Rhodovastum atsumiense: one gene and its partner. The main gene of each other region encodes a partner of the protein of the gene in region 2 in a complex. Links are inferred from orthologs where the notes say so. Each region holds a gene or a part of one and is shown on either strand. Other genes may lie near its edges.

Region 1 (2,734 bases), 230 kb from region 2 along the record:
GGCGAGGGTCTTCGCCGTCGCAGCACGCACATGCGATCGTCTTCAGGCTTGCCAGTGTCCAAGCCGGCAGATGTGCTGCCAGTGCGATGCCGAGACCGGCAGCACCGACAGCCGGGACTGGCGGATCAGCGCCAGCCCCTCCAGCGCCGGGTCGGCCTTCATCGCCGCGAGCGTCACCGCCACCGGCATCGGCCCCACCGTGCGCATGTCCACCGAGACCCAGTCGCCCTCCGTGGCGGTCGGGTCCGGATAGGCTTCGCGCGCGACTTCCACCACGCCGACGATCTGTCGGCCGATATTGGAGTGGTAGAAGAACGCCAGATCCCCCGCCCGCATCGCCTTGAGGTGGTTGCGGGCCAGGTGGTTGCGCACGCCGGTCCAGGGCTCGGTGCCGTTGGCCACCTGCTGGTCCCAGCTGAAGGCGTCCGGCTCCGATTTGACCAGCCAGAACGCCATCAGCCGAGTTTCTCGCCGTCCTTGAAGATCGCCCGGAACGGCCGGATGATCACGCTTTCGAACAGCCCGGCCTTGGCGTAGGGATCGCCCTCGGCGAAGCCTTCGGCCTCGGCGCGGTCGGCGACGTCGATCACCAGGAGCGAGCCGCAGGGGCGACCGTCCACGTCCAGCATGGCTCCGGCATGCGCCAGCTTGGACTGGTAGGTTTCGAGATAGGCCAGATGCGCCGGCCGCGTCGCCATGCGGGTATCCAGCCTGCCGGGGCGGTCAGTGCAGATCAGGGCAAACAGCATCGAGCTTTCCTTTGTCAGGAGGCGATGACATTACGGTAATGCCCGGCGGCTTCAAACTGCCCCCCGCGCGGCGCTAGTGTCGTATGGCAAGGAACCTACCCGTGGACGCCAGCATCACCCCACCGCCGCAGCCCGGCCGCAACCTCCATCGCTTCGCCAATCCTGGCCGGTTTCTGCGCCTCTCGGGGCTGGTGCTGCCCTGGGTGGCGGCGCTGGGCCTCGGCCTGACGCTGACCGGCTTCGCCTGGGGCCTGTTCTTCGCCCCCGCCGACTGGCAGCAGGGCGACGCCGTGCGGATCATGTACGTGCATGTGCCCTCGGCCTGGCTGGCCTCGTTCGGCTATCTCTCGCTGGCCGTGTGCTCGGTGCTGTCGCTGGTGTGGCGGCATCCGCTCGCCGACCTCGCGGCGGCCGAGATCGGACCGGTCGGGGCGGCCTTCACCGCGCTCTGCCTGGCCAGCGGCAGCCTGTGGGGCAAGCCGATGTGGGGCGCGTGGTGGGTGTGGGATGCCCGGCTGACCTCCGTGCTGGTGCTGTTCTTCCTGTATCTCGGCCATGTCGCCCTGGTGCGCGCCTTCGACGACCCGCAGCGCGGCTACCGCGCCGGCGCGATCCTCGCCCTGGTGGGCGTGGTCAACCTGCCGATCATCAAGTTCTCGGTGGACTGGTGGAATACCCTGCACCAGCCTTCCACCATCAAGTTCACCAGCGCGCCCAGCATGTATGTCGGCATGCTGTGGCCGCTGCTGCTCTGCGCGCTGGGCTTTTCCTTCGGTTTCGTCGCCATCGTGCTGATGCGCACCCGGGCGGCGGTGATGGAACGGCGCATCCGCGGCCTGCTGATGGCGCGCGCACAGGAGGCGGGCTGAGGCCATGGACCATTTGACCTACATCATTGCCGCTTACGGTCTGACCATGCTGGTTGCCGGCGGCTTCACCGTCGACGCCTGGGCCCGCATGCGACGGGCGCGCCGGCGTCTGGCGGCGATCGATCCGCGCGAAGCCCGCATGGAACAGAGGTCCGCGAACCGCCCATGACACGCAAGCGCCGTCGGCTCGTCCTCCTGCTCGTCTGCGGCCTTGGCCTCGGCACCGCCACGGCCCTGGTGCTGACCGCGTTCAGCGACAATATGGTCTTCTTCGTCGCGCCCTCGGAGGTCGCCACCAAGGCCCCCACCGGCGGGCGCATCTTCCGCCTCGGCGGCCTGGTGGAGGCCGGCAGCGTCGAGCGGCTGCGCCAGGACGGCAAGCCGGCCGTGCGCTTCCGCATCACCGATGGCGCCGCCGCGGTGGCCGTCACCTATATCGGCATCCTCCCTGACCTGTTCCGGGAAGGCCAGGGCGTGGTGACGCTCGGCGCGCTGCAGCCCGACGGCGGCTTCCGGGCCAGCGAGGTGCTGGCCAAGCACGACGAGACCTACATGCCCCGGGAAGTGGCCGAGGCGCTGAAGAAGTCGGGCCACTGGAACCCCGAGAACGGGGCGCCGCCGCCCGCGTCCACCTGGAATACCCTGGTGCCGAAGACCAAGGCCGGTAGCTGAGCCATCCGCATCAGGGCGGCGGGATCTCGATTCGCGTCGTCTTGCACAGGTCCACGCCGGCGATGTCGCTGCCGGCGTCTGGACCGCTGAACACCACGTGGGCGCTGTAGCGGCAACTCGTGGTCCGGGCCAGCGTCAGGGTGATGGTGCCGCCATCCGGCAGCACCGTGGTGCCAAGCAGGTCGCGGCTGTTCGCCGGCGTGCCCTCGGCCAGCAGATACAGTTCGGTGACCGGCCGGCCGGAGCGGTTCACCACGACGATGCCGGTGGCCGGGCCGTCCTTCGGCCGGGGCGGCACGTCGGCGGTGGTCCAGCCGGGCTCGATGCTCAGGGCCGCGCTGGCGCACAGATCCAGGTCGCGGCGTTCCTCGGCCGAGCGGTTCTCGAACACCACCCGCAGGTCCATGGTGCAGGGCCCCCGCCAGGACAGGTCACGCTCATCGC
Region 2 (6,252 bases):
GGTGCGCATCATCGCCATGGGCTGCGACATCGCCCATGCCGAGCAGGTGGCCTATGCGGATGGGATCGACATCGAGCGGGCGATGGTGGCGATCGGCCTGTCCTGTCGGCTGTGCGACCGGCCGGACTGTCGCAGCCGCGCCTTCCCGCCGCTTGAGCATCGTCTGGCGCTCGATCCCATGACCACCGGAACCAGCCCCTATCGTTTTGAGCCCCGGCGGGGGTAAACCCGCCGCATGTCGTCGCGTCGTCCCGTCTGCGCCGTCTGCGGCGCCTCTGTCCGTTCGCCGTTCCGTCCCCCGCCGGCGGAGATGGCGCCCGATCTCGATCTGCGGCCGGGGGAGCCGACCCGCTCGACGCTGCCGCGCTGGCTGCAGGTCTGTGGGGGATGCGGCGCGGTGGCCCCGGATCTGGCCGCCTTGCCGCCCACCGCCGCCGCGGTGCTCGGCTCCGCCGAATTCGCCGAGTTGCGGACCAGGCTGCCGGGCTGCCTGCCGTTCCTGCGCTGGGCCATGCTGGCCCGGCCGGAGGAGCGGCGCGAGGCGTTGCTGCAGGCGGCCTGGGTCGCCGACGATGCCGGGGACCTGGCGGAAGCGGTGTCGCTGCGACGGCTCACGGCCTCGGCCTGGGGGGAGCCGGAGAGTCCCGAAAGTGCGTTGCGGCTGATCGATGTGCTGCGCCGGGCCGGCGAGTTCGAACTGGCCCGCGCCCGGGCGGCGGCGCTCGATCCGGATGCGATGGACGAGGTATCCGCCCAGATCCTGGTGTTCCAGCGGGCCCGCATCGCCGCGGGGGATGCGGGGCGGCATCTGATGAGCAGCGTGGTGCGGCCGCCGGCAAGCCGTCCGCATGTGGCCCAGGCGCGGCGGCCGAAACCCGCCCGCCGCGGCCTGTGGGGCCGGCTGCTGGGCGGGTAACGCGATCCGGCGGAGCGCGGAGGTTTACCGCAGCTCCGGCAATGCCGTGGCCTCAACCGGGGCCAGTCCCGGCTGCAACTGCACGAGCAGCACGCCGAAGCGCGGCAGCAGGGCGGTCCCGGGGCCGACCTTCGGCGCGAAGCCGCTCTCGGCCAGCACGTGGAACGAGGGATAGCCCTCCAGGTCCACCTGCACCGGTGTTTCGCTCAGGTTGAACAGGCACAGGATGCGCTCGTCCTGATCCTCCCGCAGGAAGCCGACCAGCGGCTCCGGCAGTTCGACCGGGGTCAGCGATCCCCATCTCAGGGCGGGGCGGGTGCGGCGCCAGGCAAGAAAGCGGCGCCAGCCGGCCAGCACGCTGGTGGGGGTCTCCTGGGTATCCACCGCGCGCGCCCGGTGGGACGCCGGCACCGGCAGCCAGGGCCTTGCGGTGGTGAAGCCGGCGTGGTCGGCGGAGGCGGTCCAGGGCATCGGGGTGCGGCTGCCGTCGCGGCCGCGGAATTCCGGCCAGAAGGCGATGCCGAACGGGTCGCGCATGTCCTCGAAGGCCAGCTCGGCTTCCGGCAGGGCCAGTTCCTCGCCCTGGTAGACGCTGACGCTGCCGCGCAGGCACAGCAGGAAGGCCATCAGCAGGCGGGCGAAATCGGTATCATTTTCCCCCGCGCGGCCCCGCGGGTGCCAGCGGGTGACGGCGCGCTCGACGTCGTGGTTGGAGAAGCTCCAGCACGGCCAGCCGTCGCGCATCGCGCCGATGTCCTGGATCAGCGTGCGCACGGTCGGCCAGTCGAAGCCGTGGCGCAGCGGGCGGAGCGTATAGGCCATGTGCAGGTGCTCGCTGCCGGCTGTGTACCGTTGCAGCCGGGCAAGGGCGCCGTCCTGGCTGGAGACCTCGCCGAGCGTGGTGGCGCCGGGGAACTGGTCGGTCAGGGCACGGATGCGGGCGAGCACGCCCATGGCCTGGGGCTGCAGCATGTCGTGCAGGTGTTGCTGCAGGCCGAAGATCTTGGCGGGCAGGGGGCCGGGCGGGCGCGGGGCCGCCGGGTTGGATCGCAGGGCCGGGTCGTGCATCAGGAAGTCGATCGCATCCAGGCGGAACCCGTCGACGCCGCGCGCGAGCCAGAAGCGGCCCCCTTCCAGGATGGCGTCCACCACGGCGGGGCTGTGCAGGTTCAGCGCCGGCTGGTGAGTGAGGAAATGGTGCAGGTAGTACTGGCGTCGCCGTGGTTCCCAGGTCCAGGCGCTGCCGCCGAACACCGAGAGCCAGTTATTGGGCGGGGTGCCGTCCGGGCTGGGGTCGGCCCAGACGTACCAGTCGGCGCGGGGATTGTCGCGGCTGGCGCGGCTTTCCAGGAACCAGCCGTGGCGGTCGCTGGTATGGCTCCAGACCTGGTCGATCAGCACCTTCAGCCCGAGCGCATGGGCGCGGGCGAGCAGGGTGTCGAAATCCGCCATCGTGCCGAAGATCGGATCGACGGCGAGGTGGTCGGAGACGTCGTAGCCGAAATCCTTCTGCGGCGAGGTGAAGAACGGGCAGAGCCAGATCGCGTCCACCCCGAGCCGCGCGACGTGATCGAGACGGGCGGTAATTCCCGGCAGGTCGCCGATGCCATCGTTATTGCTGTCGAAATAACTGCGCGGATAGATCTGATAAATGACCGCGCCGCGCCACCAGTCCATGTCGTTCCTGCCGTCCGTTGGTCTCGCGTAATCTTGATAGCGATCGCGCCGACGCAACCTCAAGCAGAAAATCTTCCGGCAAAATATTAATCATAAATTGTGACGCTTCCGCGTGGACCGGCTATTCCGCGGCGCTGCGCAGGGCGGCTCCGGCGGCCAGCGGGCAGAGCGGCAGCGCCGCCGCCAGCAGGGCGCTGAGCAGCAGCAGGTGTGGTCGCGGCGACAGTCCGCCGGAGGCGGCGTCGGCGGCGGCGACGCCGAAGATCAGCACCGGGGCGGCCAGCGGCAGCACCAGCAGCGGCAGCAGCACCCCGCCGCGTCGTGCCCCCAGCACCAGCGCCGCCCCTGTCGTGCCCAGCAGCGAGAGCAGCATCGTGCCCGGCAGCAGCCCGAGCAGCAGCACCGGGATCGCCTCTTCCGGCATGCGCAGCATGATCGCCAGCGGCGCGGCGGCGGCGAGCAGCGGCACGCCGGTGACCAGCCAGTGCGCGACGGCCTTCGCCAGGGTCACGCCCGAGGCCGGCAGGCCGCAGAGCAGCAGCAGGTCGAGCGAGCCGTCGTCGTGGTCGGCACCGAACAGCCGGTCCAGCGGCAGCAGGGCGGCGAGCAGGGCGCAGACCCAGATCACGCCCGGAGCGATGCGCCCCAGCGTCTCGGGGGCCGGCCCGATGGCCAGCGGGAACAGCGCGGCGGCGATCAGGAAGAACAGCAGCGCGGCCAAAGTGTCGCTGCCGTGGCGGAGCGACAGCCGCAGCTCGCGCGCCAGCAGGCCGGTCAGGGGGTGCATCGGATCCTCCGCGGGAAAGCGCGGTGCTGTGGGGCGGGCATCGGGATTTATCCGGCGGTGTTGGCGACCCAGGTGGCGTGGCGGGCCCCTGGCAACCGGGCGAGGCGATCAACCACCGCGTCCAGCTCCTGCGCATGCACCGAGGTGGTCATCAGCCGGGCGGCGATCTCGACCCCGTCGCCGGTTGGGGCGATGGTCAGCTCGGCCACCGGGAAGCGGGCGCTGTCCAGCAGCTCGATGATGGCGTCGGGCAGCTCCGGCGTGTCGGACACTGCCCGCACCCGCACGGTGTAGGTCGCCTCGGTGGCGCGTTCGTCCACGGGGATGCGATTGATGGCGTTGACCAACGGGCGCAGCAGCGTGTTGGCGGACAGCACGGCGAGCGTGACCACGATTGCCTCCACCATCATCCCCGCCCCGGCGCAGGCGCCGACCGCGGCGGCGCCCCAGAGCGTGGCGGCGGTGTTGAGGCCACGGATGTTGCGGCCTTCCTTCATGATCACGCCGGCGCCGAGGAAGCCGATGCCGGAGACCACATAGGCGATGACGCGCACCGCGCCCTCGGCGCCGCCGAGGCGCATGCCGAGATCGACGAAACCGGCGGCGCCGACCGCCACCAATACGGTGGTGCGCAATCCGGCGGTGCGTTGGCGATACTGCCGCTCGGCGCCGATCAGCGTGCCGAGCACGAAGGCGGCAAGCAGGCAAGCCAGGGTCTGCGCCTGTTCGGCCAGGGCCGCAGTGTGAAGAAACGACATCGTCCGCTCAGGCCAGGCGAAATTCGGTGGCGTCGGGCAGCGGCAATGGCAGGTGGGTAGCCGCCACGACGATACCGCCGCGGCTGCGATGCGCCGCCAGCAGCTCCCCGAAGCGCCCTACCGAGGCCACGTCCAGCCCGAGTGTCGGCTCGTCCAGCAGCCACAGCGCCGCGGGCGTCATCGCCATTCGCGCGATCGCCAGCCGACGCTTTTGCCCCGCCGAGAGCATCCGGCCCGGCAGGTCCGCCAGCCGGGCCAGGTCAACCGCTTCCAGCGCCCGGGTGATCGCCGTCGGGGCGCCCCAGAAGCGCAGGTTCTCGGCCACCGTGAGTCCCGGTTTCACCGCATCCTGATGACCAAGGTACCGCACCCGGCCGGCATGGGTCGGCAGGTCGGCGAGCGCATCCTGCCCGTCCCACAGCAGCCGTCCCGCCTCGACCCGCCCGAGCCCGGCCAGCAGCCGCAGCAAGGTGGACTTGCCCGAGCCGTTGGGCCCCACCAGCAGCATCGCGCCGCCCGCGGCCACGCTGAACGACAGGCCGGCAAACACCAGCCGCTCGCCGCGAAACGCCGCGAGGTTCTCCGCCTGAAGCACGACCCCTCCGCATACCGTTGACGCAACAATCTGGCAGGTTTGACCGTGGACGCCCCTGCCGGGGTGTGGTTTAAGCCGCCGCGCCGGAAACAACATGATCCGCGCGCTGCGGGAAAGCTTCCCGCCGCCTTTTCGCGCGGATGAACTGACGGGGCAATCGGGATGAAAGCAATCGGGCAGGACAGCCTCAAGACGCGCCGCACCCTGACGGCGGCGGGCCGCAGCTATGACTACTTCTCCATCCCCGAGGCCGCCAAGACCATCGGCGATGTGTCCCGTCTGCCGGTCAGCCTGAAAGTACTGCTTGAGAACGTGCTGCGCTTCGAGGACGGGCAGAGCTACACCGTCGACGATGCCAAGGCGATCGCGGGCTGGCTGGAAAAGGCCAGCAGCGTCCAGGAAGTGCCGTTCCGGCCCGCGCGCATCCTGATGCAGGACTTCACCGGCGTGCCCGGCGTGGTCGACCTTGCCGCGATGCGCGACGGCATCCTCCGCCTCGGCGGTGATCCCCAGAAGGTGAATCCGCTGGTGCCGGTCGATCTGGTGATCGACCACTCGGTGATGGTGGACGTCTCCGGCACCCCGGACTCGCTGCAGAAGAACGTCGACATCGAGTTCGAGCGCAATGGCGAGCGCTACACCTTCCTGCGCTGGGGCCAGAGCGCCTTCCGTAACTTCCGCGTGGTTCCGCCGGGCACCGGCATCTGCCACCAGGTCAACCTGGAATACCTCGCCCAGACGGTCTGGACCGCCGAGGTGGACGGCACGACCATCGCCTATCCCGACACCCTGTATGGTACCGACAGCCACACCACCATGGTGAACGGCCTGGGCGTGCTGGGCTGGGGCGTCGGCGGCATCGAGGCCGAGGCGGCCATGCTCGGCCAGCCCATCGCCATGCTGATCCCCGACGTGGTCGGCTTCCGCCTGACCGGCAAGCTGCCGGAAGGCGCCACCGCCACCGACCTGGTGCTGACCGTCACGCAGATGCTGCGCAAGCTGGGCGTGGTCGGCAAGTTCGTCGAGTTCTTCGGCCCGGGCCTGAACGAGCTGGCGCTGGCCGACCGCGCCACCATCGCCAACATGGCCCCCGAATACGGCGCCACCTGCGGCTTCTTCCCGGTCGACAAGCTGACGCTGGACTATCTGCGCCTCTCCGGCCGCGACGAGGCGCGCATCGCGCTGGTCGAGGCCTACACCAAGGCGCAGGGCCTGTGGCGCGACGAGACCACGCCCGATCCGGTGTTCACCGAGACGCTGGAACTCGATCTCTCCACCGTGCAGCCCAGCCTCGCCGGCCCGAAGCGCCCGCAGGACCGCGTGCTGCTGAAGGACGCCTCCGCCGCCTTCAAGACCGAGCTGACCAAGACCCTGGGCGTCGCCGCCAATGACCTCGGCACCAAGGCGAAGCCCGAAGGCAAGAACTACGAGATCGGCCATGGCGACGTGGTGATCGCCGCCATCACCTCCTGCACCAATACGTCCAATCCCTCGGTGCTGATCGCCGCCGGGCTGGTGG

Evidence for each region. Proteins that work in one complex are often made in the same cells at the same time.
Region 1: the proteins of ccmB (region 2) and NBY65_RS08595 are in contact, whole or in part, in a solved structure (PDB 8CE8), measured with the Escherichia coli proteins. The link is inferred for Rhodovastum atsumiense from one-to-one orthologs.

The regions. Positions count from the first base shown.
Region 1 is NZ_OW485601.1:1,902,629-1,905,362, reverse strand. It holds NBY65_RS08595 (heme ABC transporter permease), read left to right. Parts: upstream 1-850; coding sequence 851-1,618; downstream 1,619-2,734. Other genes in the region: NBY65_RS08580 (hypothetical protein), read right to left, coding at 2,301-2,734; ccmE (cytochrome c maturation protein CcmE), read left to right, coding at 1,784-2,290; ccmD (heme exporter protein CcmD), read left to right, coding at 1,623-1,787; NBY65_RS08600 (YciI family protein), read right to left, coding at 456-749; NBY65_RS08605 (EVE domain-containing protein), read right to left, coding at 43-456. UniProt on the Escherichia coli protein: Required for the export of heme to the periplasm for the biogenesis of c-type cytochromes.
Region 2 is NZ_OW485601.1:2,128,687-2,134,938, reverse strand. The notes cover bases 1,548-4,520. They hold ccmB (heme exporter protein CcmB), read right to left. Parts: upstream 3,381-4,520; coding sequence 2,715-3,380; downstream 1,548-2,714. Other genes in these bases: ccmA (heme ABC exporter ATP-binding protein CcmA), read right to left, coding at 4,146-4,520; NBY65_RS09695 (MgtC/SapB family protein), read right to left, coding at 3,428-4,138; NBY65_RS09705 (alpha-glucosidase), read right to left, coding at 1,548-2,593. In the rest of the region: NBY65_RS09715 (helix-turn-helix domain-containing protein), read left to right, coding at 1-226; NBY65_RS09710 (hypothetical protein), read left to right, coding at 236-916; more of NBY65_RS09705, read right to left, coding at 941-1,547; more of ccmA, read right to left, coding at 4,521-4,733; aconitate hydratase AcnA, read left to right, coding at 4,896-6,252. UniProt on the Escherichia coli protein: Required for the export of heme to the periplasm for the biogenesis of c-type cytochromes.